3 regions of the Dietzia sp. MNB45 genome follow, and region 2 is predicted to be linked to each of the others. Evidence: predicted binding sites of a transcription regulator. Region 2 holds the regulator's gene; each other region holds the start of a gene.
The links. Region 2 encodes LexA, which represses DNA repair genes until DNA is damaged. Its sites were predicted from a motif close to CGAACANNTGTTCG; they were not measured.
Positions count from the first base shown of each region.

Region 1 (9,713 bases), 580 kb from region 2:
GTACACCAACTTCGGGCTCACCGCCGGAGCCGAAGCCGTGGCCGTCGCGGCTGGCACCCCCTGGCCCGAGCTGGCCCGCGAGCGGCTCTTCGACCCCCTCGACATGGACGACACCTCCTACTCCTACGAGGACCTGCTCGACCGCGACAACCGCGTCGTCGGTCACGTCCGCGCCGCCGCCGACGAGTCGGGCGAGTCGTCCGGCGACTGGGTCCCGGCCGATCCCGCGCGTGACCCGGACGCCCAGGCCCCCGCGGGGGGCCTGAGCTCGTCGGTCACGGACATGGCGCGGTGGATGTCGATGGTGCTCGCCGACGGCGCCGGGCCCGGCGGCTCGCAGGTCGTCCCCTCCGACGCACTCCGACAGGCTCTGACCCCGCAGGCCGTGTCCTCACCCCCGCAGTCCGCGGCGGACCGGACCGGGACCTACGGCTACGGGTTCAATATCTCCACCAGCTCCTCCGGCCGCGTCGAGTGGAGCCACTCCGGTGCGTTCGCGCTCGGCGCCGGAACGGCGATGCTCATGATGCCGTCGCTGGACCTCGGCATCATCACCCTGACCAACGCCTCGCCCGTCGGGGTGGCGGAGACCATCAATTCGCGCTTCGCGGACTACGCGCAGTTCGGCGACCCCACCCTGAAGTGGCGGGAGCTGTACGGCGAGGCGTTCGGCCCACTGCTGGCCCCCGTCGGCGACCTGGTCTCCACTCGGCAACCCTCCGCCCCCGCACCGCCGCGACCGGCGGACGAGCTGGTGGGCGTCTACCGCAACGACTACTTCGGCGAGATCGAGATCCGCCGCGTCGCCGCCCGGTCGGACGGGGATCCGGACGATCCCGTTTCGGACGCCCCGCCGGACGCCGGCCCCTCACTCGCGCTGGACGTGGGCCCGGGCCCGCAGGTTTGGCCGCTCGAACACTGGGACGGCGACACCTTCGCCGTGAGCCCGGTCGGTGAGAACTGGCCGCCCGGCTCCCGCGGCAGCGTCACCTTCGACGGCGACACGGTGACCGTGGATCTCCTCGACGGCAACGGACTGGGCACCTTCACCCGCGTCGGGGACGAACCCGCCGAGCCCGACCGTCCCGCCGAGCCCGCCGCCTGACCGTCCGATGGTGACTACGCCGACCGGGCCGCCTCCAGCCGCGCCGCGCGCCGCCGGTCCCGCTTGGCGTCCGCGTCCGGGGTTGTGAGGAACGTGGAGAGCCAGGCCATCCGGGGGTCGGCGTCCACGAGGAACGCCTTGACCGCCAGTGTCAGCGGGACGGCGAGGATCGCGCCCAGCGCGCCAGCGATCGCCGACCAGAACACCAACGACAGGAACGTCACGGTGGGGGTCAGCCCCACGGCGTCGCCCGTGAACTTGGGCTGGATGAAGCTCTGCATGACCAGGTTGACGACGCTGTAGATCACCACCACCCAGATGGCCTCGACCGGCCCCCCGGTGAGCAGCGCGAACAGTGCCGGCGGCACCAGCCCCAGCACAAAGCCGATGTTGGGGATGTAGTTGGTGACGAACGCGAGCACTCCCCACACCAGCGCCAGCGGCACGCCGAGGATCATCAGGGCCACCGTGTCGATCACGGCCACGATGAGGCCGAAGACCGTGGAGACGATCCAGTACGACTTCACGCCGTCGGTGAACGACCCGAGGGCGTCGGCGAGCCGGGGCCGCTGCCGGGCGATCACCGCGCGACGCCTCGTGATGCCGGGGACGTCGAACACGAGGAACGTCAGCGCGATGACCAAGACGGTGAGCTGACCGCCGGCCGAGGACAACTGACCGGCGACGTTCTGCAGGGTGCCGACGATCGTGGTGGGGTCCACGCCCTGGAGGCTCGAGGTGACCTGATCCTCGCTCACGCCGAAGGTGCCGAGGAACGCGATCGTCTGCTCGTACAGTTCGACGAACTTGTCCTGGTATTGCGGGATCTCCTCGGCCGCGACCCACAACGCCCACACCAGCATCCCGACCAGCGCGGCCAGCAGCAGGTAGAGCACCAGAAGAACGATGATCATCGCCCCCCAGCGGGGCAGCCCGGCCCGCTGCAGCAGCCGCTGCAGGGGCTGGGCGGCGATGACCAGGTTCAGCGCCAGGAACGCCGGCATCAGCAGGCTGGCGTGCTCGGACAGTCCCCACACCACCACGAACAGGGCCGCGAGGGACACCGCCGTGACGCCGGCGATGCCCCAGCCCTTGGGTTCCTCGTGCGGAGCCAGCGCCTCCGGCGCAGGCGCAGGCGGCGGAACCGCGTTGTCTCCGCTGCTAGTCATGACGCTCCTCACGCACGGCGCCCCGTGCGCCGGATGTCGCTCAGAGTATCCCGATCGACCCCGGGGAAACCGATCAGTTCCCGGCGAGCGCCGAGCGGATGGCGTCGACGTCCACGGAGTCGAGGTCCGCCGGGTCCCAGGTGGGGTTGCGGTCCTTGTCGATCACGACGGCCCGCACGCCCTCGACGAAGTCCGGGCGGGCGGTGATCCAGGCGCCCAGGGCCAGCTCGTTGTCCAGGCACTCCCGCAGGTCCCCCGCCTTCGCGCCGGCACGCAGCAGTTCGATGGTGGCGACGATCGACGTGGGGCAGTGCGACCGCAGCATCTCGAGCGTGGTGGTGGCCCACTCGTCCTGCTCACCGGACTCGAGCGCCGCGATCATCTCCTGCGCGGTGTCGCGGGAGAAGACGTCCTCGATGCGCTCGATACGGGCCTCGATGGCGGACTCCCCCGCCTCGGAGCGCTCGAGACCGAACCTCTTCAGTGCGTCGGCCAAGCCGATGGCGGCGACCGCGTCGACGAAGGCGTTGCGCTCGTCGTCGTCGATCAGGTGGGTGCCCAGGCCGGTGAAGAGGGCGTCGGCGGAGTTCATCCGCACGCCCGTCGTGCCCAGGTAGATCGCCACGGCCAGGCCGCGCGCGCCCCCGCCGCACAGGCGCGGCAGGAAGTGGCTGGCGCCGACGTCCGGGATGAAGCCGATCGCCGTCTCCGGCATGGCCATCATGACCTTCTTGGTCACCACGCGGTGCGAGCCGTTGATCGAGACTCCCAGGCCTCCGCCCATGGCCACCCCGTGGATCACGGCGACCGTGGGGACGCGATGCGTGTGGTACGCCAGATCCATCGCGTACTCCTCGGAGAAGAACTCGTGGTTCCTCTCGTGCTCACCGGCCGCCGCGGCGTCGCGCAGCGCGCGGATGTCGCCACCCGCACAGAACGCCTTCTCCGAGGTGCTGGTGGTGATGACGGCCTCGACGTCCTCGTCCTTGGACGCCTCGTCCAGCGCCGTGTGCAGGGCCCGGCACATGGACAGGTCCAGCGAGTTCAGGGCCTTGGGGCGGTCCAGGACGATGTGCTGTATCCGGCCATCACGCCGGCTGCTGACGAATTCGCTCATGACCCCATAGTGTCAGGCCGCCCACGGACCGTCGCACGGATACTAGGAATTCCTACTTCGCTGCCCCCGATGCGGGCCCGCCGCCTCAGCCCTCCAACAACTGCGAGGCCACGTCCGGCACGTACCTGAACTCCTCGCGCGGCGGGCGGTCGTAGTTCGAGTCCGCACCCTTCGGCCGCTCGGGGATCTCCAGCTCCGGCGGGTCGAGCTTCTCCCACGGCACGGTCGACAGCAGGTGCGAGATGACGTTGATCCGCGAGCGCTTCTTGTCCTCGGACTCGACCGTGAACCACGGCGCCTCGGGGATGTCGGTGTGGACGAACATCTCGTCCTTGGCCCGGCTGTAGTCCTCCCACCGGGTGATGGACTCCAGATCCATCGGCGAGAGCTTCCAGCGGCGCATCGGGTCGTCATGGCGCGACCGGAACCGGCGCTCCTGCTCCTCGTCGGACACGGAGAACCAGTACTTGCGGAGCATGATCCCGTCCTCCACCAGCAGCCGCTCGAAGATCGGAGCCTGGTGCAGGAACCGCCGGTACTCGTCGGGTGTGCAGAAACCCATCACCCGCTCCACCCCGGCCCGGTTGTACCAGGACCGGTCGAAGATCACGATCTCCCCGGCCGCCGGCAGGTGCTCGATGTAGCGCTGGAAGTACCACTGCGTCTTGTGCACCTCCGTCGGGGCGGGCAATGCCACGATCCGGGCGTGCCTCGGGTTGAGGTACTGCGTGATCCGCTTGATGGCCGAGCCCTTGCCCGCGGCGTCGCGCCCCTCGAACACCACCACCATCCGGTTGCCGGTCTCCCGGAGCCAGGCCTGCATCTCGACCAGCTCCGCCTGCAGCCGCTCGAGCTCGGCCTCGTAGGCCTTCTTCGGCAGCTTCTCCAGACCGCTGGGCAGGAGGTCCTTCTTCTTGGCACCGCTCTTGGCACCGCTTTTGGACGCGCTCTTGCTGCCGCTCTTGCCGGAGGCCTTCTTGCTGCTCATGGCCCGAGCTTACGGACCCGACCCGGCCTCCTCGACCGGGACGACGATATTGACAGTTTTCGTCAACACTGTCTAGTTTCACGCCCATGCGGCACATCTCCCGCCGGGGCTTCCTCGGCACCGTCGCCGCCGCCGGGGTCGCCGCCCTGGCCACCGACCCCGCGGCTGCCGCCCGGCCGAGCGACTCCGCCGGCGCCGCGACCGACTCCCCCGCACCCGGACGGATCCCCCACGATGTGCAGGACCACCGGTGCATCGTGGTCGGGAGCGGATTCGGCGGCGGCATCTCAGCGCTTCGTCTCGCTGAGGCGGGCGTCGCCGTCGTCGTCGTCCAACGAGGCCGCCGCTGGCCCGCCGGACCGGACTCCACCACCTTCCCCAGCGCCACCTCCCCCGACGAGCGCGCCCTGTGGTTCACGGTGATGGTCGGCTACGGCGTCAGCACCGACCGCGGTCGGGTCGTCTACGACTCCGCGCAGGACCGCGGGATCATCCGATGGCCGGCCGGCGGCGACTCCAACATCCTCACCCACGTCGACCGCACCGCACGTGCCATCGCCGGCCCGACCGGCCACCTCACAAACACCAACCGCATGCTCAACTCCACCTGGCACCCGCTCGGCGGCGCCGTCATGGGACAGGTCTGCGACCTCGACGGCCGCGTCCTGGGCCAGCGCGGGCTGTACGTCGTCGACGGCGCGCTCATCCCCGGCACGACCGCCGCGTGCAACCCGTCGCTGACCATCGCCGCGATCGCCGAGCGCGCGCTGGACAGGATCGTGCGGCGGGACGTGGGCGCTGTCTTCTAGGGGCGCCGTCTTTTAGGCACGGCGTCCGGCGGCGTCCGGGATACTGGCGGGGTGCGCTCCCGCGACTCCATCCTCGACGCCACCCGAGCGGTCATCGGGCGCGCCGGTTTCGGGGGCGTCACGATCGCCGCGGTCGCCAAGCAGGCCGAGGTCAGCCGCCAGACCGTCTACTCCATCTTCGGCAGCCGCGAGGACCTGGTCTCGCAGGCCGTCTCCGAGCGACTCACCATGCTCACCGGCGCGTTCACCGATGTGCTCGACGCCGCGACAACGCCCCTCGAGCTGATCGTGGAGATCGTGGTCGTGGGCCGCCACTGCATCCTCGACGATCCCCTGCTGCGCGCGCTCACGCTCGGCGGCGGCTCGAACCCCATCTTCGACCCCGGCTCCGCCGAACGGGCCCGCCAGTACGCGGTCGAGCTCCTCGTCCCCGCCGCCGAGCGGTTCCCGCAACTGGCCGGCCGCCTGGATCTGGTCGCGGAGGTGGGCGTGCACGTGGGCTGGTCGGTGCTGTGCCTGGACTCGCCCGAGGCCCGCTCCGACGACGACCTCCGCACCTTCCTCACCACCTGGCTGGCGCCGCTGCTGGAGACGTCCGGGACGTGAGCGACGTACTCGTCCTGTGGGACCTCGACCTCACCCTCCTCGACCCGGCCGGCTTCGGCACCCGCATGATCACCCCGGCGCTCGCCGACCTCCTCGGCCGCGACCCCGTCATGGGCGCGTCCTTCGCCGGACGGACCGACCGCGCGATCCTTACCGATCTCCTCGAGATCAACGGGATAGGTGTCGACGACGACGAGGTGGTCCTCTCCCTCATGGACGCCGTGGCCCGGCGCTGCGAAACGTTCGGGGACGATCTCCTGGCCGGTGGTGGCGGTCCCCTGCCCGGCGCCCACGAGGCTGTCGCCGCCCTGGCCGCGGACCCGCGACTGCACCAGGGGATCGTCACGGGCAACATGCGGCGGACGGCGCTGCTCAAGCTGCGGCTCTGTGGCTTCGACGGGCTGCCCGACCCCGGACTCGGCGCGTTCGGTGATCACCACGCGGACCGCGCCCACCTCGTCCGCGACGCCCTCGCCGCCGCCCGGGCCCGCGGTGTGGACGTGCCCCCCGGGCGGTCGGTGGTCGTGGGCGATCACGTGCACGATGTCCGCGGGGCGCGCGCCGCGGGTGCCGTCTGCGTAGCTGTCGCCACCGGCAGGGTTTCCGCCGACGACCTCCGCGCCGCCGGCGCCCACGCCGTCCTGCCGGATCTCACAGATCCCGGCGCCCTGCTGGCCGCGATCCACGCCACCGTCTGAACCGCGGTGCCGTCCGACCTGCGGTGCCGTCTGACCTGCGGTGCCCTGGACGGGGCATCCAGGGCACCGCAGGTCACGAGGCTGCAGACGCCGCCCGGGCCCGCGGGCTGCCGGTGTCCATCGAGCACCCGGGCGCGGTGGCGCCGTACCGCCATGCCTCACCTACGCCGCCGCGCTGCTGCCTGCCGTCAACCCCTCCGACTGCACCGCAGTCCCGTCTGAACCGCAGCGCCGTCTGACCTGCGGCGCCCCGAACGGGGCATCCAGGGCACCGCAGGTCACGACCGCGCCAGCCACTTCTCCCAACCATGTCGTACCTCGAACATACAGTCGAACCATGAGCGCAACAGACACCGCCCACTCGCAGTTCGTGGTCCCTCCGGGATTCACGACGGTCCCGACCCCCGCCACCGACGTCGTCGTGCCTGAGGCCTTCAACCAATGGGACCCCGGGCAGCGACGCGGTTATCTCGCGCAGCGGGCGATCAACGCTGCCGAAGGCCGCACTGTGGCCTATGCGTACGACTGCGTATCCAGGTCAACCCAGAACGACCAGCGGCGCGATCCCCTGGACACGGCGGCGACCACGGTGAGCGCCTCGATGGCTTTGTCCCGCCGCGGGGCATTTCGGCTGGTGGCCACCGCCATAGAACTGACCGAGCGGCTGCCTCTCACCGCGACACTGCTGACGACTGGGTGGATCGGAGTCGACGCGGCCCACGCCATCGCCGAGGAGACCGCCCTGGTGGAGGACCGTCTCATGCCGGAACTCGACCGCCGCATCAGCGAGGGACTCGCACCGACGAGGCGCCGAACCCACCCTCCCAGGATCGGGCCACTGCGCAAGATGCTCAGCAAGCACGTCGCGAGCTGCGACCCCGTGGGAGCGGACGCCCGCGCACAACAGGCTCGGCGAGAGCAGAACGTGAAGATGACGCCGGTCACCGGCGATCTCGCGCTGCTCACCGCGACCCTCTCAGCCGTCGACGGCCTGGAGATCACCGAGCGGATCGAAGCCCTGGTCCGCACCGCCGCAACAGACGACCCCCGGTCGATCGGGCAACTCAGGGCCGCCGGCCTCCTCGCCCTGAGCCGCGGCTGGACCTGTCTGCCCACACCCGACGGAGACCACCCCACGAACCCGGACGCGATGGCCGCAGCCCGCCGGGTCGTGATCCACGCCTACGACGACGGGGACGCGGACTTCCGGGGCCTGTTCGTGGCAGGTTACGGCCCCGTCAGTCGCTTCACGTCCGATGAACTGCAGCGATTCGCCAGGCGCAGACTCGACGCGATCGACACGCTCGCGGACCCGGACAGTGAGGCCTCCCGCCGGTACAGCCCCTCGGAGGCACTGGCCCGCTTCTGTCGGGGTCGCGACGGCACCTGCGTTTTCCCCGGCTGCCAGACCCCGGCGGACAAGACGGACCTCGACCACATCATCCCCTTCGACCACGACGATCCCCAACGCGGCGGATACACCACCAGCGACGACCTCGGCAGCATCTGCCGCACCCACCACCGCCTCAAGACCGATGGCATCTGGGCCTACTACCGGAGCACTGACGGGGACTACGTGTGGATACATGGTCCGAACCATCCCGACAAGGACCCCGGGACACGCGTCATCACCACCCCCACCGGCCCATTGGCGGAGTTCGGCGCACCGCGACACCCCGAACGCTCCCGGCTACAGAAGGAGGCCGCCGAAGCCGGCAGAACCGGAGACGGCATACCCGGATCGCAGCGCCAACCGCACACCCGGCACCGTCGCGCCTCCGAACGGAGGTACCTGCGCGCTCAGGCGGAACAGCGACTCCACGCTGCAGAGCGCGAACCGGGGTCGCAGTCGGCTGCCTAGGTCGGCCGGCCGGGCGACTCAACCCTCGATTTGCTCGCCCAGTTCCATCCAGCGCTCCTCGAGCGTGTCCTTCTCCGCGGAGACGTCCTTGAGCTCGCGGTCCAGGGCGGCCAGCTTCTCAGTGTCCATCGCCCCTGCCGAGACATCGGCCATGGCCTTGTGGAGCTCGGCCTCGCGCTTGTCGAGCTTGCCCATCTGCCGCTCGATCTTCGACATCTCCTTGGTGAGCGCCCGCTCCTCGGCGGCGGAGAGGGCGGGAGCCGTGGCACTACCACCCGCGGCACCGGCCCCAGAGCCGCCAGCCGAAGCAGACGCGGCGCCCGGCGTGGAGCGCGACACCTTGCCCGAGTCGCCCGCCGCCCCGGCGAGGCGACGGCGCTCGAGGTATTCGTCGATGCCGCGCGGGAGGTTGGTGAGCTGGCCGTCGCCGAACAGCGCCCACACCGAGTCACAGATGCGCTCGACGAGGTAGCGGTCGTGCGAGATGACGACCATCGTGCCGGGCCAGCCGTCGAGCAGGTCCTCGAGTTGGCGCAGCGTGTCGATGTCGAGGTCGTTGGTGGGCTCGTCGAGCAGCAGGACGTTGGGCTCGGCCATGAGCACGCGCGTGAGCTGCAGGCGCCGCCGCTCGCCGCCGGACAGGTCGCCGACGGGCGTGCGCTGACGGGCCGGCGAGAAGCCCAGCCGCTCGGCCAACTGGGAGGCGGTGAGCTCGTCCTTGCCGAACGCCACCCGGGCGGCGACGTCCTCGATCGCCTCGAGCACCCGCTGATCCAGCGGCAGGTCGTCGAGTTCCTGACGCAGCCACCCGATCCGGATGGTCTTGCCCTCCTTGCGGCTACCCGCGGCGAGGGGGGCCTCACCGGCGAGCGCGCGCAGGAGCGTGGTCTTGCCGGAACCGTTGACGCCGACCAGGCCCACGCGCTCGCCGGGGGCCAGTCGCCAGGTGAGGTCGTCGACGAGGGTGCGGCCGTCGGGGGCATCGAGGCGCGCGTCCTCCAGCTCGATCACGACCTTGCCGAGGCGCCGCGCGGCGAAGCTCGACAACTGTAGCGAGTCGCGGGGCGGCGGCACGTCCTTGATGAGCGCCTCGGCCGCCTCGATGCGATAGCGCGGCTTGGACGTCCGCGCCGGGGCGCCGCGGCGCAGCCACGCGAGTTCCTTGCGCATGAGGTTCTGACGACGCGACTCGGTGGCCGCGGCCTGGCGGTCGCGCTCGGCGCGCGCGAACACCCAGTCGTTGTAGCCACCCTCGTACTGCTCGACGTGGCCGTCGACCACCTCCCAGGTGTGGGTGGCGATCGTGTCGAGGAACCACCGGTCGTGGGTGACGACGACGAGCGCACTCGATCGCGCGACC
Region 1 covers NZ_CP163397.1:2,493,937-2,503,649, forward strand. Annotated here, with positions in the region: gene AB5G72_RS11930 (serine hydrolase domain-containing protein) at 1-1,105, shown strand, start outside; gene AB5G72_RS11935 (AI-2E family transporter) at 1,120-2,274, opposite strand; gene AB5G72_RS11940 (enoyl-CoA hydratase/isomerase family protein) at 2,348-3,391, opposite strand; gene ppk2 (polyphosphate kinase 2) at 3,477-4,379, opposite strand; partial or broken gene AB5G72_RS11950 (twin-arginine translocation signal domain-containing protein) at 4,466-4,537, shown strand; partial or broken gene AB5G72_RS11955 (GMC oxidoreductase) at 4,796-5,188, shown strand; gene AB5G72_RS11960 (TetR/AcrR family transcriptional regulator) at 5,240-5,794, shown strand; gene AB5G72_RS11965 (HAD hydrolase-like protein) at 5,791-6,492, shown strand; gene AB5G72_RS11970 (DUF222 domain-containing protein) at 6,830-8,353, shown strand; gene AB5G72_RS11975 (ABC-F family ATP-binding cassette domain-containing protein) at 8,372-9,713, opposite strand, start outside.
Region 1: a site for LexA is predicted at 6,812-6,825, ahead of AB5G72_RS11970 (DUF222 domain-containing protein). Genes of this name have one in related genera too.

Region 2 (9,713 bases):
TGGTCCGTCTGATGACCCTGCGCCGCGGAGGGGCGAACCTCGTGAGCGTGACGCTGCCGGACCAGACCCCGTTGGCGGGGCGGTCGGTGTCCCGCGTTCGGTTTCCCCGGGACGCCGCACTCGTCGCGATCCTGCGCGGCGGGCGGGTGATCGTCCCCGAACCCGACGTTCCGTTCGAGCCCGGCGACGAACTGCTCGTGGTGGCGCCGGAGGAGGTCGAGGCCGGTATCAGCGAGGTCGTCCTGGGCGGGTGACCGTCACCGCGATCTCCCGGCCGTAGTCCCATCCCGGGGCCAGGGGCAGGTCGTCACCGCTCCAGAAACGGCCCGGGTCGTACCAACTCGCCTCACCCGCAGGCAGGAGTACACCCATCGCCTCCAGGGTGACCCCCACGACCTCCGCGCAGTACGCCGCCTCCATACGCATCGCCGCACCGGCATCGGATCCCGAGCGGACGCTGCGACCCGTGACGCTCGGCCGCTTCCCGCGTGCCGCCCACCGTCCTCGTGCCCACCTCGCGGTGAGACGTCCCGCGGAGGGGAAGGACACCCCGTTCAACCGGGCGATCGACTCCAGTAGCGCGTCCTCGTGTTCCCCACCCACCTCCGGGGAGATCTGGCGGAACCACGCTCGTTGGCCGTACGGTCCGGCCCACTGCCGCACAGCCGACTCGAGGTCATGCAGCTGCACCCCGCGCTGGTGGCGACCCGTCCACACGTCCGGCAGCGCCCGTCCCATCTCGGCGTGCCACAGCAGCGGCGGCATGTCGTCCAGGACCACCGCGACGCCCACGTGGTTGACGGGCGCGTTCGTGAGGGTCTGGATCAACCGGTCCGCCGTGCTCCGGCCACGGAAGAGCCAGAGGTCCCCGGTGCGGGTGCGGTGCGCCGCGGCGGCCAGGGGGACGGTGTCGACGCTCATACCGCGATCCTGCCAGGCCGCCCGTGCGTACCCGCCTAGTCTCGGCCGTATGGCTCCCAGGGGACGACAGTGGCTCAAGGTGATCGGCGCGGCGGGTGCGGCGGGGGTGGCCGCCACGGGGATCCTGGCGGCCCGTTCCGAGCGGCGTCGGCGGTCCTACGAGCCCGATGAGGTGCGGGAGCGGCTGCACGAGCGCTACGCGAGGATCCAGAGTCGGCGGGACGGCGTCGTCGACTAGGGACCGCGCCGGTCGGAGCCCGGGGATGCGAGTCGATATCCTTGCGGAACCATGCCGTCGTCCTCCTCAGCCACCCCCGATCTCCGCCGAGCCCGAAACGAACTCTTCGCCCGTCTCGACGATGTCGGCACCCTCGACGCCCATCGTCTCCGGTCCCGGGTCCGGCGTGCCCGGGTGGACCAACTGGATGACCTCGGACGGAGGATCGACGAGGCGGCCGAGCGCGTGCGGCGCCGATCAGAGTCGATCCCCACCCCCCGCTACCCGGAACAGCTCCCGGTCAGCGCACGCAAGGACGAGATCGCCGAGGCGATCCGGGACAACCAGGTGGTGGTGATCGCCGGCGAGACGGGGTCGGGCAAGACCACCCAGATCCCCAAGATCTGCCTGGAACTCGGGCGCGGGGTCAAGGGCATGATCGGCCACACCCAGCCGAGGAGGTTGGCCGCCCGCTCCGTCGCCGAGCGGATCGCGGACGAGCTCGGGGTGGAGATCGGTGGCCCGGTCGGGTCCGCCGTCCGCTTCGACGACCGCACCAGCCCCGAGACCGCGGTCAAGCTCATGACCGACGGTGTGCTGCTCGCCGAGATCCGGCGTGACCGGCTGCTGCGGGCCTACGACACGATCATCATCGACGAGGCCCACGAACGCAGTCTCAACATCGACTTCCTGCTGGGTTATCTCAAGCAGATCCTGCCCCGTCGCCCGGACCTCAAACTCGTCATAACCTCCGCCACGATCGACCCGGACCGTTTCGCCCGTCACTTCGCCGGCGCGGAGGGGCGCCCGGCCCCGGTCATCGAGGTCTCGGGGCGCACTTATCCCGTGGAGGTCCGGTACCGGCCCCTTCAGGTCGTACACGCCGATCGCGTGGTCGACCTGGATCCCCTCGACGCGCTCGCCGACGCCGTTGCGGAGCTCCTACGCGAGGACGATGGTGACGTACTCGTGTTCCTCTCCGGTGAGCGTGAGATCCGCGACGCCGAGGAGGTGCTGCGGGGCCGGAAGTTCCCGGGCACCGAGATATTCCCGCTGTTCGCCCGCCTCACGGCAGCAGAACAGCAGCGCGCGTTCCGGGCCCATTCCACCCGGCGGGTGGTCCTGTCGACCAATATCGCCGAGACCTCGGTGACCGTGCCCGGCATCCGTTACGTCGTGGACACCGGCCTGGCGAGGATCTCCCGCTACTCCACCCGGACGAAGGTGCAGCGACTGCCCATCGAACCGGTGTCTCAGGCCTCCGCCGCGCAGCGCGCGGGACGCTGCGGCCGCGTCGCCGACGGGATCTGTATCCGCCTCTACTCCGAGGAGGACTTCGACTCGCGACCGGAGTTCACCGACCCGGAGATCCTGCGCACGAACCTCGCCTCGGTGATCCTGTCGATGGCGGATCTGGACCTGGGCCCCGTCGACGACTTCCCGTTCGTGGAACCCCCGGACCGCAAGGCCGTCCGGGACGGGCTCACCCTGCTCTCCGAACTCGGGGCGGTCAGGGTCGACGACGACGAGCGCCCTCACCTGACCGAGGTGGGCCGTGACATGGCGGCACTCCCCCTCGATCCCCGACTCGCCCGGATGGTGGTCGAGGGCCACCGCAACGGTTCGCTGTCGGACGTGCTGGTGGTGGTCGCCGCTCTGACGGTGCAGGACGTCCGCGAGCGTCCCGCGGAGGAGCGGGACAAGGCGGACCTGCTGCACCGCCGCTTCGCGGACAAGACCTCCGACTTCCTCGGATATCTCAATCTGTGGAGGTACATCACCGAGCAGCGCCGTGAGCTGTCCGGCAGCGCCTTCCGAAAGATGTGCAAGGCGGAGTATCTGCACTGGCTACGCATCCGAGAGTGGCAGGACCTCAACTCCCAGCTGCGGAGCATGTGCCGTGAACGAGGGTGGCATCCCGCGTCCGGACACGCTGCGGAGGACGACCTCCACAAGGCGGTCCTGACCGGTCTGCTCACCAATGTCGGTATGCGGGACGAGGAGACCCGCGAGTTCCGGGGCACTCGCGGCATCCGGTTCCAGGTGTTCCCCGGGTCGGACCTGTCCAGGAAGCCTCCCCGCTGGGTGATGGCATCCGAGCTCGTCGAGACGTCCCGGTTGTGGGCGCGTGATGTCGCCCGGATCGATCCGGGGTGGATCGAACAACTCGGGGGTCACCTCACCCGCACCCAGTACTCCGAACCGCACTGGTCGGACGCCCAGGGTGCGGCGATGGCGTATGAGAAGGTCCTGCTGCTGGGATTGACCGTGGTGGAGGCGCGGCGGATCCTGCTCTCCAGGGTCGACGCCCCGCTCGCCCGCGAGATGCTCGTCCGCCACGGAATCGTGGAAGGACGCCTAGATACCCGGGTCTCGGTCATCCGCGAGAACGCCGAGGCCGTGGAGCAGGCCCGTGAACTGGAGACGCGGAGCCGCCGTCGGGATCTGGTGATCGACGACGAGGCATTGGTGGCCTTCTATCTCGACCGCTTGCCCGAGGACATCACCTCCGGCCGGCATCTGGAGTCCTGGTGGAAGAAGCGTGGTCATCGCGACCAGGAGTCCCTCCGTCTCACCCCCGAGGACATACGCACCTCCGAGGCGGTGCCCGATGCCGCCGATTTCCCGCCTTTCTGGCGTCAGGGAGATCGGAATTTCGAACTGCGGTACGCGTTCGATCCGGGCGTCACCACCGACGGGATCACGGTGCGCATCCCGCTGCCGCAGCTGTCCTCGGTCACCACCGCCGGATTCGAATGGCTGGTGCCGGGGCTGCGGGAGGAGCTCTATACGGAAATGCTCCGCACGCTGCCCAAGTATCTGCGTCGACTGTGTTCTCCGCCCGCGGAGTTCGCGTCGCTGTTGGCAGGAGACGTCTCGCCCCGGTCCGCCCCGCTGTCCGTCGCGCTCGCGCGGGCGCTGTCTGCTCGGATCGGTACCTCGGTCGACCCGCGTGACTTCGATCAGAACCAGCTACCGGGCCATCTCCGGATGCGTTTCGAGGTGGTCGACGGGGACGAGGTCGTGGCCGCCGGAACGGATCTCGCGCAGTTGAGGACCCGGTTGGTGGACAGGGTACGGGCGACCCTCAACGCCCGTCTGGTACCCGACAAGGGGCCCTACCGGGAGTGGACATCCGACACCATCGGCGACCTCCCGCAGTCGGTCACCGGCTCGGTGGACGGTGTCGAGGTGACCGTCTACCCCGCCCTGCGTGTCGGTGGGGACGGAATTCACCTCGTGGCGTGCGCCACGGAGGACGAGCGTCGATCCACCCAGGCGTCGGCGGTGCTCACGCTGGTCTCGGGCGGCCTGGTCTCCGCGGCATCGATTCTGCGCGGCCGTCCGGTCCAGCAGCGACTCGCGCTCACCCAGTACCCGCACGGCGGGATGGAATCCCTGGTGTCGGACGCATCGCTCGCTGCGAGTGGGCGGATCATCGCCCGGCGAAAGGGCGCACCGGTTCTCACGGTCGCGGAGTTCCACGAACTCCAGGCCACTGCGCGGGCGGAGGTCCCCGGTGCGGTGGCGTCCGCGATCTCGTCGGCGGTTCCCGCGCTGATGGCCGCCCAGTCCGTGTCGGGCCGTCTGGCGGAGGCGCCGGCAGATGTCGCCGACGAGGTCCGTCCTTCACTGGACTTCCTCGTCGGGCGCGGATTCCTCGCCCGCCATCCCTCGGATGTGCTTCCACATCTGGAGCGACATGTGCGGGCGGTCGGCCTCCGGTTGGACCTCGCGGAGAAGTCACCCGCGCGGCACGGCAAACTCACGGCGAAGCTGAACCGCTCCGAGTCGATCGTCGAGGAGGCGTGCGCCGCGCTGCGACGGCGGCCGGGTGGCGCACGGGTGTGCCGGGACCTGCGGTGGATGCTCGCCGAGTACCGGGTGGGGTTGTTCGCGCAGTCACTGGGTACCGCACGGCCGGTATCGGCAGAGCGGATCGACAAGGCGGTGGCGTCTGCGCTCGCCCCGCGGTCGTCCCGATGACGCCGAGTGGTCAGCGGCTCGTGCGGCGCTCCCGGAGGGCGATGATCTCGCGTTCGAAGTCGTCGGCCGAGCTGAACTGCTTGTACACGGACGCGAACCGCAGGTAAGCGACCTCGTCCAGATCCTGCAGAGGGCCCAGGATGGCGAGCCCGATCTCGTGGGCGGGAACCTCGGACGCACCGCCGGATCGCACAGCGTCCTCGACCTGTTGGGCGAGGCGACGCAGAGCGTCCTCGTCAACCGATCGTCCCTGGCACGCGCGGCGGACACCTCGGACGACCTTGTCCCGACTGAACGCCTCGGTCACCCCGTTACGCTTGAGAACCGTCAGCAGAGGTGTCTCGAGCGTCGTGAACCGGTGTCCGCACCGGGGGCACTCCCGTCGACGCCGGATCGCCTGACCCTCGTCGACGGATCGTGAGTCGATTACCCGGGAGTCCTCGTGGTGGCATGTCGGGCAGTACATTCCCGTGGGGCCCTTCGTCGACCGGAGTTCACGCGTCCCGGATCGTGCCTGACGGAACGCGGGGGCGGTAGACCACCGCCCACGGTCCATTCTAGGAGGCCCGCTGCCCGGTCACGCGTAGGCGGGTCCACCGAGGAAGGCCACTGCGAGAAGCATGATCACGCCGAATGCGATCCCGCACGCCAGTAGTGCCCAGGCCGGCACGTCGTCGACGACCCCGGTGGACAGCGGTGCCTCGACGTGGCACGCCCGCACGCGGTCCGTGGAGACCGGGCGCACGAGCACACGGCGACCCGGGGCGACCGACGTGACGGCGGCCGGACGGGCGGCCACCCGCGGCCGGACGAGATTCTCCGCACGCGAGGACGTGACGGCGGGCCGACTGCCCTCCGGTCGGGCCAGGGTGCGTCGCGGCGCACGGGTGGACCGCACTGACGCGTCACCGGGCCGGTCGAGGTGCGCGACCCGTCCACGATGGTCGTCGGGGCAGACCTCGGTCCACCGCGCGGCCGGACGTGTGTGGGACTCAAGCGCGACAACGGTCATGGTGGCTCCCTACTCGATACGGTGTGCGATGTGGATTCGCACACCTGTATGTGTTTCTCAGTACATCTGTTCGAATCCGAACTCCCCTAGAGTTGTATCACGCGACTCCGACACAGTCACGATCCACCGAGGAATTTCTTCGAACACCTGTGTGGCGCGCCGCAGTCCTTGGCACTAGGGTGTAGACAGATCACAACGTCGAACATCCATTCGCCGAAGGGACCACACGAGATGCCGAAGCCCGATTTCGAGTCACTGACGGACCGACAGAAGAGCGTTCTGCTCCACATTCACGACACCGTCAAGGAGCGTGGTTATCCGCCGAGCATCCGCGAGATCGGGGACGCGGTCGGCTTGCAGTCCACGTCGTCGGTGGCGCATCAACTCCGCACGCTGGAGAAGAAGGGCTTCCTGACGCGGGATCCGCACAAGCCGCGGGCGGTCGACGTCCACGGTGTCCCGGGGCAGAAGTCACGGGGCCGTCGGTCACCTGCTCCGGAGCCCCAGCGTCCGGGCGGCGCGGTCGAACCCGTTTACGTCCCCGTGCTCGGCCGGATCGCGGCGGGCGGGCCCATCCTCGCGGAGCAAGCCGTCGAGGAGATCTTCCCCCTGCCGTCGGACCTCGTCGGATCAGGTGATCTGTTCATGCTCAAGGTCGTGGGCGAGTCGATGATCGACGCCGCCATCTGCGATGGCGACTACGTGGTGGTCAGGCGGCAGAACGTCGCGGACAACGGGGAGATCGTCGCCGCCATGATCGACGGGGAGGCGACGGTCAAGACTTTCCGGAACGACTCGAGCGGAGTCTGGTTGCTGCCCCACAATCCGTCGTTCAGCCCGATTCCGGGCGAGCACGCGACGATCCTCGGCAAGGTCGTGACAGTGTTCCGGAAACTCTAAGTCCCGGTTCGAACGACGCGCCGCCCGTCCCCGAAGGGGTCAGGCGGCGCCGTCATGTGGACCGCGGGCGGCGAACTCGTCCAGTTCGCCGGCCACGGACGCGGGCAGGCGGACCACCAGCCGGGTTCCGTCCTGGGTGTGTTCCTCCTCGACCACCGCGCCCTCGGCGTGGACCCGCGACACCACGTCCCCGCGGGAGTACGGGACGGACAGGGTCACCTCGGTGTCCCCGGAGGCGACGATCTGCGTGATTCGCTCGAGGAGTTCGTCGACACCCTGCCCGGTGACCGCCGAGACGAACACGGCGTCGGGCAGCGCGTGGTGCAACTCGGTGAGGACCACGGGATCCGCGGCGTCGATCTTGTTGATCACCAGGAGTTCCCGAGGCCGCTCCGCGTTCTGCTCCTCGACCACCTCGTTGATCACCTTGCGCACCGCCTCGATCTGGCGGAGCGGGAAGGCGTCCGAACCATCCACGACGTGGAGGAGCAACTCGGAGTCGACGACCTCTTCCAGTGTGGACCTGAACGCCTCGACCAACTGGGTCGGCAGGTGTCGGACGAATCCCACGGTGTCCGTGAAGACGACTGCTCTGCCGTCAGGCAACTCGGCCTTGCGCGTCGTCGGGTCGAGTGTGGCGAACAGGGCGTTCTGAACCAGGACGCCGGCTCCGGTGATCCTGTTGAGCAGGCTCGACTTCCCGGCGTTCGTGTAGCCGGCGATGGCGATGGACGGCACCGGAGTGGTACGCCGTCGGTGCCGTTTGGTGTCCCGGGCCTGCTTCATCCCCTTGATGTCCCGGCGCAGACGGGCCATCCGCTCGCGGATCCGACGCCGGTCGGTTTCGATCTTGGTCTCACCGGGGCCACGAAGACCGACGCCGCCGTTGCTCCCGGCACGACCGCCCGCCTGGCGGGACAGCGACTCGCCCCACCCACGCAGACGGGGGAGCATGTACTCCATCTGGGCGAGGGTCACCTGGGCCTTGCCCTCACGGCTGGTGGCGTGCTGTGCGAAGATGTCGAGGATCAGCGCGGTACGGTCGATGACCTTCACGTTGACCGCCTTCTCCAGCGCGAGCAACTGTCCAGGGGTGAGTTCGCCGTCGCAGATGACGGTGTCCGCGCCGGTCGCGGCGATCACGTCCTTGAGGACGCTGACCTTGCCCGACCCGATGTAGGTGGCGGCATCGGGCTTGTCACGCCGCTGGATGAGCGCGTCGCACACCTCCGATCCCGCGGTCTCGGCGAGCTGGGCGAGCTCGGCCATCGCGGCGTCCGCCTGCGCGGCGGACCCTTCGGTCCAGACACCGACGAGCACGACCCGTTCGAGTCGGAGCTGGCGGTACTCGGCGTCGTTGACGTCCTGGAGTTCGGTGGAGAGCCCCGCCACCCGGCGCATCGAGGATCTCTCCTCGAGCTGGAAATCACCGATGGACGGATCGAGGTCGCGTGTCGGCCGGTCAGCGGCCGTGTGATCAGTAGTCATTCGGGTTCATCTTCTCACACCGGGCCCCCGGTGTCCCGTGCGAGACGGTGTGCTACCGACCACGGTGGTAATGACCGCGGGCGACGAGTGTGGACGGCCCGGTGAGCGAGGACCCGGCCTCGGTGAGTGAGACCTCCACCTCGCCGCCGGGGACCACCACGACGACGTCGCCCGTCGCCTCCCCCGAGTCGGCCAGCGCGGCGACCGCGGTCGCGACGATTCCGGTTCCGCAGGACATGGTCTCCCCTGATCCCCGCTCGTGGACCCGCATGGAGACCCGACCGTCCACCATCGGGGTGGCGATCTCGATGTTGACGCCGTCGGGGAAGAAGTCCCGGTCATACACCGGGGCCTCCTGCACCGGCAGCCCGGCGAGGCCCGCGGCGTCCAGATCGGGGACCACACAGGCGAGGTGCGGATTGCCCATGTCGACGGCGAGTCCCGCGAAGGTCCGGCCACCGACCTCCGCCGAGGACAGACCCAGCAGACGCGGCTCCCCCATGTCCACCCGCACCACCGCGTCAACACCCGAGTGTGAGAGGACCTCGGCGGGGCGGGCCCCTGACCGCGTGCCCACCGGGATCGAGCCGGCCTCCGCTCTCCCGGTCGCGACGAGGGCGTGGGCGAAGACCCGGACCCCGTTGCCGCACATCTCCGCGATGGAACCATCGGCGTTGCGGTAGTCCATGAACCAGTCCGCACCGTCCACGCCGGGCGGCAGGGTCGCGAGCACGCCGCGGTCGACGAGGGCTCCGGCGGTCGCGATCCGCAGGACTCCGTCGGCGCCGATTCCGCCACGCCGATCGCACAGTGCTCGTACGAGGTACACGTCGAGGTCCAGGTCGGCCTGATCGTCCGGGAGGATCACGAAGTCGTTGAGGGTGCCGTGGCCCTTGAGGAAGGCGATACCGTCGGGCTGCGAGGCCTGGCGCGTCGAAGTCATGGCGAAATCGTACTCGCCGGCGGGGACCGTTCCGCACTGTGGAAATGTCGGATGATGCCGGACGGTACGCCCACTAGAGTCGACTTGGAGAACGGTCCCCTACCTCCAGGAGAGCATCGATGTCCGAACGCATCACTGTCGGCGGAATCCAGGTCGACGAGGTCCTGTACGACTTCGTCAACTCCCAGGCGATCCCGGGCACCGGGGTCGATCCCGACGCGTTCTGGGCGGGCGCCTCCGAGATC
Region 2 covers NZ_CP163397.1:1,918,617-1,928,329, forward strand. Annotated here, with positions in the region: gene AB5G72_RS09210 (potassium channel family protein) at 1-254, shown strand, start outside; gene AB5G72_RS09215 (hypothetical protein) at 229-921, opposite strand; gene AB5G72_RS09220 (hypothetical protein) at 971-1,159, shown strand; gene hrpA (ATP-dependent RNA helicase HrpA) at 1,211-5,125, shown strand; gene nrdR (transcriptional regulator NrdR) at 5,136-5,591, opposite strand; gene AB5G72_RS09235 (hypothetical protein) at 5,703-6,137, opposite strand; gene lexA (transcriptional repressor LexA) at 6,327-7,037, shown strand; gene hflX (GTPase HflX) at 7,077-8,525, opposite strand; gene dapF (diaminopimelate epimerase) at 8,578-9,468, opposite strand; gene AB5G72_RS09255 (malate synthase G) at 9,588-9,713, shown strand, end outside.

Region 3 (9,713 bases), 410 kb from region 2:
GTCGGTCGGATCGAGGACCTCCACCCCCCGGTGGGCCTGACGGGCCCGGCGCTCGGCCACCGGGTCCACGCCGATCACACGGTGACCACGGTGGGCGGCGATCCGCGCGGCCATGTCCCCGATGGGCCCGAGGCCCAGTACGACGACCGTGCCGCCGTCGGGGATCTCGGCGTACTCGACGGCCTGCCACGCGGTGGGAAGGACGTCGGACAGGTAGAGGTAGCGGTCATCGGAGTGCTCGTGCGGCACCTTGATGTGGGTGTTCTGGGCCTGCGGCACGCGCAGGTACTCGGCCTGACCGCCGGAGACGCTGCCGTACAACTCCGAATAGCCGAACAGCGCGGCGCCCATACCCTGGTCTCGGACCTGGGTGGTCTCACACTGGGTGTTCAGGCCCTTGTCGCACATGTAGCAGTGGCCGCAGGAGATCTGGAAGGGCATCACCACGCGGTCCCCGGGCTTGAGCCCGGTCACCTCGGCGCCGACCTCCTCGACGATTCCCATGGGCTCGTGGCCGAGGATGTCGCCCTCGTTCATGAAAGGACCCAGCACCTCGTACAGGTGTAGATCCGATCCGCAGATGTTGGTGCTCGTGATCTTGACGATCGCGTCGGTGGGCTCCTGGATCTTCGGATCAGGAACGTCCTCGACCCGGACGTCGCGCTTGCCGTGCCAGGTGACTGCCTTCATGCGCGGGGCTCCTCTCTGGTCGTGCCATGCGCGTTCACGCATGCCTCCGACGGTAGTAACGGAGGGCAGCGTCCGCATCCGGTAACCGGGGGCCGCGGGTCGCAGGACGCTCAGGACAGCGCAGTGTCGTCGGGACATCATCGCGTTCGGGAGACCGTCGGCGAACCGGGGCTCTCGCTTCGCGATACCGGATAAAGTGATCGTCATTCAGATCGGATCGGTCGGTTACCCGACCCCGTCGCTGGTGGTGACCATGAGTAGTCCGCCCAACGGACCCGGCTGGGGCAACGAGGGGTGGGGGCACGCCTCGTACGGAGAGCCTCCGCAGGATGCGCGTCGCTCTCCGGTGGTCTGGGCGCTCGGCGCGCTCATCGTCGTGTTGCTGATCGCCCTCGCAGGCACTGTCGGGTACCTGCTCGCGTCCGACGACGACCAGCCGGGCGCGGCTTTCGCACCCACGACGACCCCCTCCGAAGCGTGGACGACGAGGCAGGGCGCCCCCTCGGCCTCGACAGGGAACGGCACGCGCGCAGGAGTGGCGGGGGTGGGGCCGTGCGACCCGGACGAGATCGCGGCAGAAGCGGGTATCACCCGCCGGGATGTGAACATCGATCGGTGCCTGGGCGACTGGGCTCTCGCTCATGTGGACGTTCCGGCCGGCGAACCGGCCGGGGACACGCAGTACATCCTCGGTCGCGCCGACGGAACCTGGGGTCGCTATACCGGCATTCCTTCGGGGATCTGCTCGGATGATGCGGAGGGTGACGGGATGCCCGCCGAACTGGCCGCGTTCCTGAACGAGTGCCCGCGATCTGAGGGCGCGGCGGGGGATCTGGGCCTGGCCACACCGATGTCGAGGCCGGCCTGCGATGGCCGGGGAATCGTGGTCCTGTATTCGGCTGTCACGCCGGGGGCCTACTCGGAGGAGATCTCTTCCGCGCTGTCGAGGCACCCGGGGGCGTCCTACCTCCGTACCGACATGGCGTGCCCGTCCCTGCGTTCTCGCGATGAGAATGGCAATGTCATCTACGCGGTCTACCGGCCGTCGGGGTACACGCGTGGGGAATTGTGCAGCGATGTGCGAGCGGTGGGTCCGCCCGCGTACGGCCGGTGGCTGGACACCACGAGCGACCCGACCGAGCTCGTCACCTGCTGACCCGGAGGTCGGCCGGGTCGGAGACGGGGTCAACGAATGAGCAGCGGAATGTGTTGTTCATCAGTGGTGTTGGCCCCGTGGTGGCCGAGCAGGGATGACTCCATCTTCTCGAGCTGTGTACGCGCGAGAATCACTCCTCCGGCGGCGATGCCGATGACGTCGCCCAGACGATCGGCGTGGTCTCGGTCGGGTCCGAAGAGGTGCTCGTCGAGTGCCTGCTCGCGACTGATCACCCGGGCTCGCCCGGCCAACTCTGATCGCCACGTGTCCAGGACATCGTCGGCCGATCCCGGTCGCGCGTAGACGTGTCGCACTCGGGGCTCGCCGGCAACGGTCTCGACGTCGGCGAGCAGCGTCGGCGTCGCGTCTATGTCGACAACGGTTTCAGCAGTGACCATCCCGTGGTCTGCCGTCAAGATGAGCCTGCAGTCGCGGGGCAGGTCAGTCGCGAGGTCCGCGACGCACCTGTCCACTGCGCGCAGGGACTGCAGCCACTCGGGAGACCCTGGCCCGTGGACATGGCCGATGAGATCGAGGTCGCCGAAGTAGGCGTAAGCGAACCGTCGAGCGCGAGATGGCTGACTGAAGGTGTCGAGTATTCCCTGGCGGACTTCGTCAAGGGTGCTCGCCGCCCGATAGTCGCCCCCCGCCCGGAACGCTGCGCGGGTCAGTCCCGACTCGCGGAAATCCTCTCGCATGACGTAGGTGACATCGACCCCGTCAGCGGCAAGCAGCTCTAGAAGGCTCGGCTGTTGTTGAACCTGTCGGGGCGGGAAGCGATCCATCGCCGAGGGGCCGCTCGACGATTCGACCGTCCACCGCAATGGATTGAACGACGCTGGCGGACCGCCGGACTCGCCGGAGATCCGGAAGCTGTATCCCACGATGCCGTGTTTGGAACACGGGGCACCCACCGCGAGGCTGGTCAGGCTGGTCGCAGTTGTCGAGGGAAAACCTGCGGAAATCATGCGGCTGGTCATCGCGGCGAGGGTGGGGGCCTCCTCGGCGTGCTGGCGGATGAGCTCCGCACCAAGCCCGTCGATGAGTACGAGTACTGCGTCCCGAGCCGGCGGTAAGTGCAGGGGGTTGCGTAGGTCAAGCCCCAGGGCCGCAGCAACTGACGGCATGACGTCGGCTAGTGAACCGTCAGACGGGTTGGCGGGGATCGCGCTCATCTCCTCACCATCCCCCAAAGACCCGCTCGGAGTGGGGGAAATCCGTGCCCCCAGGAGGTTCGGTTCACTCGGTGCGGCCCTCGTGGTGTCAGAAGGGTGATGGGTCGATGAGTTCGTCGAGGCGTTCGTGGAGTAGGGCGCGGATGCCTTTTTCGATGTCGCTGTGGTGGGGTTTGTTTCGGGCCCACCAGCGGCTGGCGCTCTCGGGGGTGGCGCTGGCGGGGGTGGCTTTCTCGGGCGTGGTGTCCTCGGCCGCGCCGGTGCTGGAACCGGCGCCGCCTGTGCTCGTGCCGTTCCCGGTGCCCGTCCCGGTCCCGGGGGCGGGTGGGGCGGGGTCGTAGGTGCGGGCGCGTTCGGTGTTGCGGCGTTCGGCGTTGCGGCGTTCGGTGCGGTGGCGGGAGGCGCGGCGCGACCAGAACGTCGGCTCGGCGTCGGCCTTCTCGTCACCGGTGGGCCCGGGGCTGCGGCGTTGTTGCCGGGTCCACGCCTCGGTCTCGGCGCGGGCCTGTTCGCGCCGGTATTCGGCGAGCGGGCCGGAGGGCCGGGTGAGCATGGTGGTGCCGTCCGGGGTGCGCACCAGCAGGGTGCCGTCGGGCTGCAGTTCGTAGATCCAGTCGGAGAAGGTCTTGAACCGGTGGTGCCGGCGGCACATTGCGGCGAGGTTGGCCTCGATGGTGTGCCCGCCCCGTTGGGGGTCGGCGTGATCGAACGGCACCACATGGTCCAGATCGCAGGCCTCGGCGGGGATCGCGCAGCCGGGGTGGCGGCAGGTGCCGTCGCGTAGCCGGATCCGGCGGGCCAACTGGGCGCCGGGCCGGTATTTCAGGGCGGCGCGGGCGTCGTCGGCGGCGCCGATGCGCGGGTCGATGGGTTCGAAGGTGGCTCCGTCGCTGGTGGCGAGCATGTCCAGCAGGGCCTGCAGGGCGGCCTGGCCGGTGCGGGTGAACTCCACCCGGGCGCCGCCGGCGTCGCGGGCGGTGTTGCCGGTGGCGATGACGGTGACCTTCGGCCGCAACGCCACCCCGGCACCCGGCGCGCCCGACCGGCCGGGGCGGGCCGCGGTGCCGGCCGGGGCGGCGTCGCCGCACACCAGAGACATCAGGGCGTCGGCGCGACGCTCGGCGATCGAGTAATCCTCGACCTCGCCAGCGCCATCACTGTCGGCCGCGCCGCCATCGCCGGCGTTGGCGGCGGCTTGGGCGTCGGCGTACTTGTGGTCTTTCACGCGTTGGTCGAGGGCCTCGGCCAGGACGGCCGCTTCCTCGGTGGCCAGGATCGCCGACACACTCGACATGCCGTCGACGCCCTTGTGGAACCGCACCCCGCGGGTGCGGGCCGCTTCCTGACGGCGCAGGCGGATCCCGTTCGCGTCGTAGCGGGCGATGATCGCATCGACGTTGCCGCGGATGGCTTTCTCGCCCATGCGCACCCCGCCCTCGATCGCGGCGAGATACTCCTCGACGACCCGCCGCTGCACCGCCTCGAGCACATCGACGTGGACGGTGGCCATCTGCGAGGCCAGGATCTTCGCGGCCTGCAGATCCAGCCGCCCCTGCGCCATCGCGGACAGGATCGCCGGATACCGCAGGTGCAGATCGAGGGCGAAGGTGATCATCCGTTCGGCCCGGCCCGTCGAGATCGCCATCGCCGACACCACGTACCCGGCCGCGACATCGATCGGATCGAGCACCGCATGCCCGGGCCGACACTCACCCGCGCCCGCCCCGGACTCCTCCCGACGCTGGCATTCGACAAACAACTCGTAACAGGCCACGAACCGGCGCGCCGCCGCACGATTCTCGCCCATCCACCCCTCCCGCGCCGCCGCCCGCAACCCCGACAACGACACGGGCGCCGCGGAACCGGAGCCGCCACCGGACGAGGGCGAGCCACCGGACGAGGAGGGGCCATCGGACGGGGATGGGGACGGGCCACCGGTCGCGGCGTCTGCGTTACCGCCCATGTGCCCCACCCCCTGACCGTCCGGCTACCTGGTGTCGAATCTGTGTTCTACGATACGCACACGCATTCGAACAGGCAAGGGTTTTTTCCGCTTCTGGCCTATCCATTGAATCGCAATCACCGATCGCCCATTTCAGCGAAATGTATGATCCACTCTTCTTGATTGCTTGGGGTGGATGCCCCGTAGACCCAAACTCGGAGGCGTTCCATGACCAAGACCATCACCTGTGCCGGAGCCGTGGCCGCCGCGCTCCTCGTCTTCTCTACGGGGGCCGCCGCCGCCCAGACTTCGGAAGCCACCGGCTCCGACTCCCTCCCGGGAGCATTGGAGACCGAGGGGGGCTATCTCGGCGAGGCTGGCGAGCTGCTGCCCGGTTCCGTTACAGGTTCTCTGCCCGGTTACGCCTCCGGACCGCTGGGTTCCACCGCCACCCTCGTGTGCAATCTCGGTTCGGCGGCCGGCGCTGCCGCCAACCTGATGGGCGTGCCGTTGCAGGTTCCGGTGGGAGTCATCTGCATGGTCCTCAACCCGGTCGCCGAGTCGGCGGATGCGCTGCTCGAGGGAGACGTCCAGGGTTCCGTCGGCGCGGTGGTGTCCGGTGTGCCGCTGGTCGGCGCGTCGCTCGAGGATCAGATTGACACCGGGTCCGCCACCGAGTCGGTGGAGGGGTCCGTGGGTGATCGACTGGGTTCTGTCTCCGAGGCCGCGCTGACTCCGGAGAACTGAGGCGGCTTCCGCGCCCCGCGCCCCGCGCCCCGCGCCCGGACTCCAACCCCAAGGCCCTGGCTAAGGGGCGGGGTCGATCCGGGTGGTGGGCGTCGGCCTACCTAACGCTGCTGGCGCCCGAAGGCGTGCGGTTCGACGGGCTGCTGCGCCAGGGGTAGGCCGGACACCACGAGTCGGTAGGACTCGGTGACCAGCTCGGAAACCATGTCCGCGGTCAGCGTGCCGCCGGGGTGCAGCGAGATCCAATGCCGCTTGTTCATGTGGTACCCGGGCGTGATGTCGGCGTGCGCATCGCGCAGGGCCATCGAGTCCGACGGCAGTGCCTTGAGGATCACCTGACGCTCGCCGTTGACGACCGCGTGGAACATGAACATCTTCCCGCGGACCTTGAACACATCGAAGTCCGGCCCGAACGGGAACTCCAGAGTCGACGCGGGCAGTTCGCGGGCGCGCATCGCCGCGCACTTCTGGAGTTCCCGTCCGTTCATGCCGTCGACGCTACCGTCGCCGGCTCCGCGCCCGGCTCTGCGCCCGGGCGGGGGGGACGCTGCGGTTCGCCCGGCGTGTCGTCGTCCCGGGCCAGCCGGGAGACGAGCGGGTTGGCGAGCGTCCCCGCGAACTGCAATGACCCGGCCTGATCGGTCAGGTCGACCATCTGCCGCGTATTACGCAACTGCAGGCGGTTGAGGCACGAGTGCTTGAACCGCGGAGCGAACAGCGCCTCCCAGGTGGAACGGTGCACCTCGCCGTCGTGCACCCGGCCGTCGTAGTCCCCGCCGTCGTGGTCCTCGCCGTTGTAGTCCCCGCCGTTGTTCCCCTCGCCGCCGCGACCGCCGCCGGGAGCCAGGGTCTCCAGGCACTGCCGCGTCTCGTCCCAGAACTGATCCGCCTCGAGCACCCCGGCGACGTCGAGGATCGAGGCGAGGTGGCGCAGCACCCCGTCCATGACGTCGGTGTGGACGCTCAGTGCGGCTGTCTCCGCGTCCACCACGTGGCGGATCCGCTCGAGCCCAGAGGGCAGAGGCCGGTCACGCACCACGGCGACCTCCTCGCCGATGTCCTTGAACAGCGCCCGGCGCACGGTGTGGTCGGGGCCCATCACCACGATCACATTCTCACCGTGCGGCATGAAGACCAGCCCGTGCACGAGCAGGCACCTCGCGACGGGCAGCACGTAGGCGTCGAGCAGCGCCCGGAGCCAGGTGCGGGCGTCCAGGCCCGACCGCTCGAGGTGCTCGACGGCGAGGGACCGCCCGTGCAGGTCCACGTGCAGCATCGAGGCCAGCGTGACGGCACGTTCTCCGGGGGCCAGCCGCGAAACGGGGCTCTCGCGCCACAGGGCCGCGATCATCTTGGTGTGCGGCCCCTCGTCCGAGATCCCGGCCGCGGCCGCCCGGTGGTAGGCGTCGCCGGTGTAGCCCACGGCGGCGACCTCCCGCAGGATCTGGAGATCCAGCGCGCGCAACACCGGATCCGAGGCGACGACCCCGGCCACCCAGTCGTTGACGGCCGGGGTGTCGCGCATGTACTTCGGCGACAGGCCGCGGGTGAACCCCATGTTCTGCACGGCGAGGGCGGTCTTGACGTAGCCGCGCTCGGGGTGGGTCACGTCGAAGAAGGTGCGGACGGACTGCTGTGGCCGGTACTCGCTGTCGGATTCGCCCAGGTGGACCAGGTCGTGGCGCGCGAGATCGGGGGCGAACGCCACCGCGACCTCGTGCTGCCACTGCCAGGGGTGTACGGGCAGGAGGCGGTAGTCGGCGGGGTCGAGGCCCAGTGAGCGCAGCCGGTCATCGCACCGTACGAGCGCCTCGGTGCCGAACTCGCGCGCGTAGTGGTCGCGCTCGTCGAGGCCCGTGACGGTGGCCAGGTGGCTCTGGCCGCGGCGGGCTGCCAGCCACACCAGGCGGACGGTCGACGGGGCTTCGGGCGTGTAACGGTGACGGTCGGACAGACCCAGGCCCACGCGGCCGTTGTTGGCGACGAACCCGGGATGACCCTCGGTCATCGCGCCCTCGACCTCCTGCAGGCCCGCCTCCGCCAGCTGTTGTGCGGGGCGATCGCGGTGATGCAGGCAGAACGCCGCCGAGCCGAGCGTGGCCGCGATCTCCTCCAGGTAGGTCCCCACGAGCGACCCGGGGATCCCCAGATGGGGCGCGAGGGTGAGGATCAACTCCTGCGCGTCCGGCTCGACCGGGACGCCGTCGACCTCGCGGCACAGCGAGGCCTCGTCGATCGCCCAGTGCTCCAGCGGCAGCACCCGCGCGCGGAACGTCCACCGTTCGCTGCCGGCGCGGACCGCGTAGGTGTCGGGTCCGGCGTCGGTGTCAGTGGAGCGGGTGGGCGCGAGGAGCCGCTCGTGGGAGAACTCGGCCAGCGCCTTGGCGCAGAGGTGGCGGTGTGCGCGGCGCATGGCGTGACCGGTGAGGTGGGCGTGGGGTGGCAGTGCGACCGGGGGTGACGACGACGAGACCGGCATCGACGTCCGGCCGATCTCCGACTCGCGGAACGCCTCGGCACGACAGATGGAGAGCAGCGCCGTCTTGTCGGGCAGGTCGACGGGGCCGTCCTCGCGGAAGCCGGCGCGGGCGTTGAGCCGGTGCACGGCGGTGTTCCGGATGTCCGGCTCCACCACCACCCGGCGGGCCGGGGCGCCGAACAGCGGCACCTCGAACGCGGTCGAGCAGATGGCCCCCATCACGGCCGCGGACGTGCCGGGGACCGGCGTGCGGGTGGGCGCGACGAGCAGGTGCATCCCGAGGTCGCCCGGCTCGTGCGGGTACCGGCCGTCGAGTTCGACGACGTCCGGGTCGTAGAACACGGCCAGGCCCACACGTAGACCGTCGATGCGCACCATGTGCACCGACCGGTGCGGGCTCGCCAACCAGTCGGTGAGGAACTCCTCGACCTGCGCCGGGGTGGTACCCCGCATACCCCAGTAGGCGGAACCGGGATGGTCGAGCCACGCGTGCAGGGTGCGGACGGTGTCGTGGTCGAGGGCCAGTGGTTCCAGGGTGACCAACCCGGCTGGCGTGTGGACGGTGCTGGTGTGGACTGTGCTGGTGTTCATCGTGCCTCCTGGTGCCGGGCGGTCGGGGCGCCGAACTGCTGGAACGCGATCGACGACTCGATCGGGTAGACCTCGCGGCCGCAGATCCCGCGCAGGATGATGCTGTTGCGCATCGCTCCCATGCCCAGGTCCGGGGCGGTGAGCCCGTGGGTGTGTTCCTCCGCGTTCTGGACATGAATGAAGGAGTGTGCGCGGTCGACGGTGTGATCACGGGCCACCCGGTAGCGCCCGCGGCCGTCCCTGTCGATCTCTTCGGCGATCCCGTCGAGGAACCGCGGCGGCGTGGGGGAGTAGCCCGTCGCGAGGACGAGTCCCTCCGTGTGATGGGTCCACTTCCTGCCGGTGTCGGTGCAGCGCAGGTCCAGGCGCAGGGCAGCGCCGGAGGCGGTGGCAAAGTCGGTGGCGTTGCCGGGGTCGGCCTCCCGGTGGGCACGGTCGAGGGCCGTGGCGGCGGCCAGCAGCCCGGTGTCCAGGCCCTGGACCGAACGGCGGTAGAGCAGATCATGGATCTGGTTGATCAACTCGGCGTCGATGCCCTTGTACAACGAACGCTGCTCGCGCAGCATCCGGTCGCGCTGGTCAGGGGGCAGGTCGTGGAAATGGTCGACGTACTCGGGCGAGGTCATCTCGAGTGTGAGCTTGGTGTACTCCATCGGGAAGAACCGCGGCGAGCGTGTCACCCAGTCGACGCGCGGGCCGACGCCGGCGGCGGCGGAGAGCAGGTCGTGGTAGATCTCCGCAGCCGATTGGCCACTGCCCACCACGGTCACCGACCCCAGCGAGAGTAGGTCCTCCCGCCGGTGCAGGTAGTCGGAGGCATGGAGAGCCACCGTGCCGCCACCGTCGAGCAGTCCCGTGTCGATCGGCGACCACGGGGTCGTGCCGATCCCCAGCACCAGGTGGCGGGCGCGATAGGTCTCGGTGCCTTCGCGG
Region 3 covers NZ_CP163397.1:1,504,654-1,514,366, forward strand. Annotated here, with positions in the region: gene AB5G72_RS07275 (zinc-dependent alcohol dehydrogenase) at 1-690, opposite strand, end outside; gene AB5G72_RS07280 (hypothetical protein) at 887-1,846, shown strand; gene AB5G72_RS07285 (alkaline phosphatase family protein) at 1,876-3,021, opposite strand; gene AB5G72_RS07290 (DUF222 domain-containing protein) at 3,110-4,828, opposite strand; gene AB5G72_RS07295 (hypothetical protein) at 5,192-5,710, shown strand; gene AB5G72_RS07300 (MmcQ/YjbR family DNA-binding protein) at 5,812-6,198, opposite strand; gene AB5G72_RS07305 (GNAT family N-acetyltransferase) at 6,195-8,780, opposite strand; gene AB5G72_RS07310 (lysine N(6)-hydroxylase/L-ornithine N(5)-oxygenase family protein) at 8,777-9,713, opposite strand, start outside.
Region 3: a site for LexA is predicted at 5,020-5,033, ahead of AB5G72_RS07290 (DUF222 domain-containing protein). Genes of this name have one in related genera too.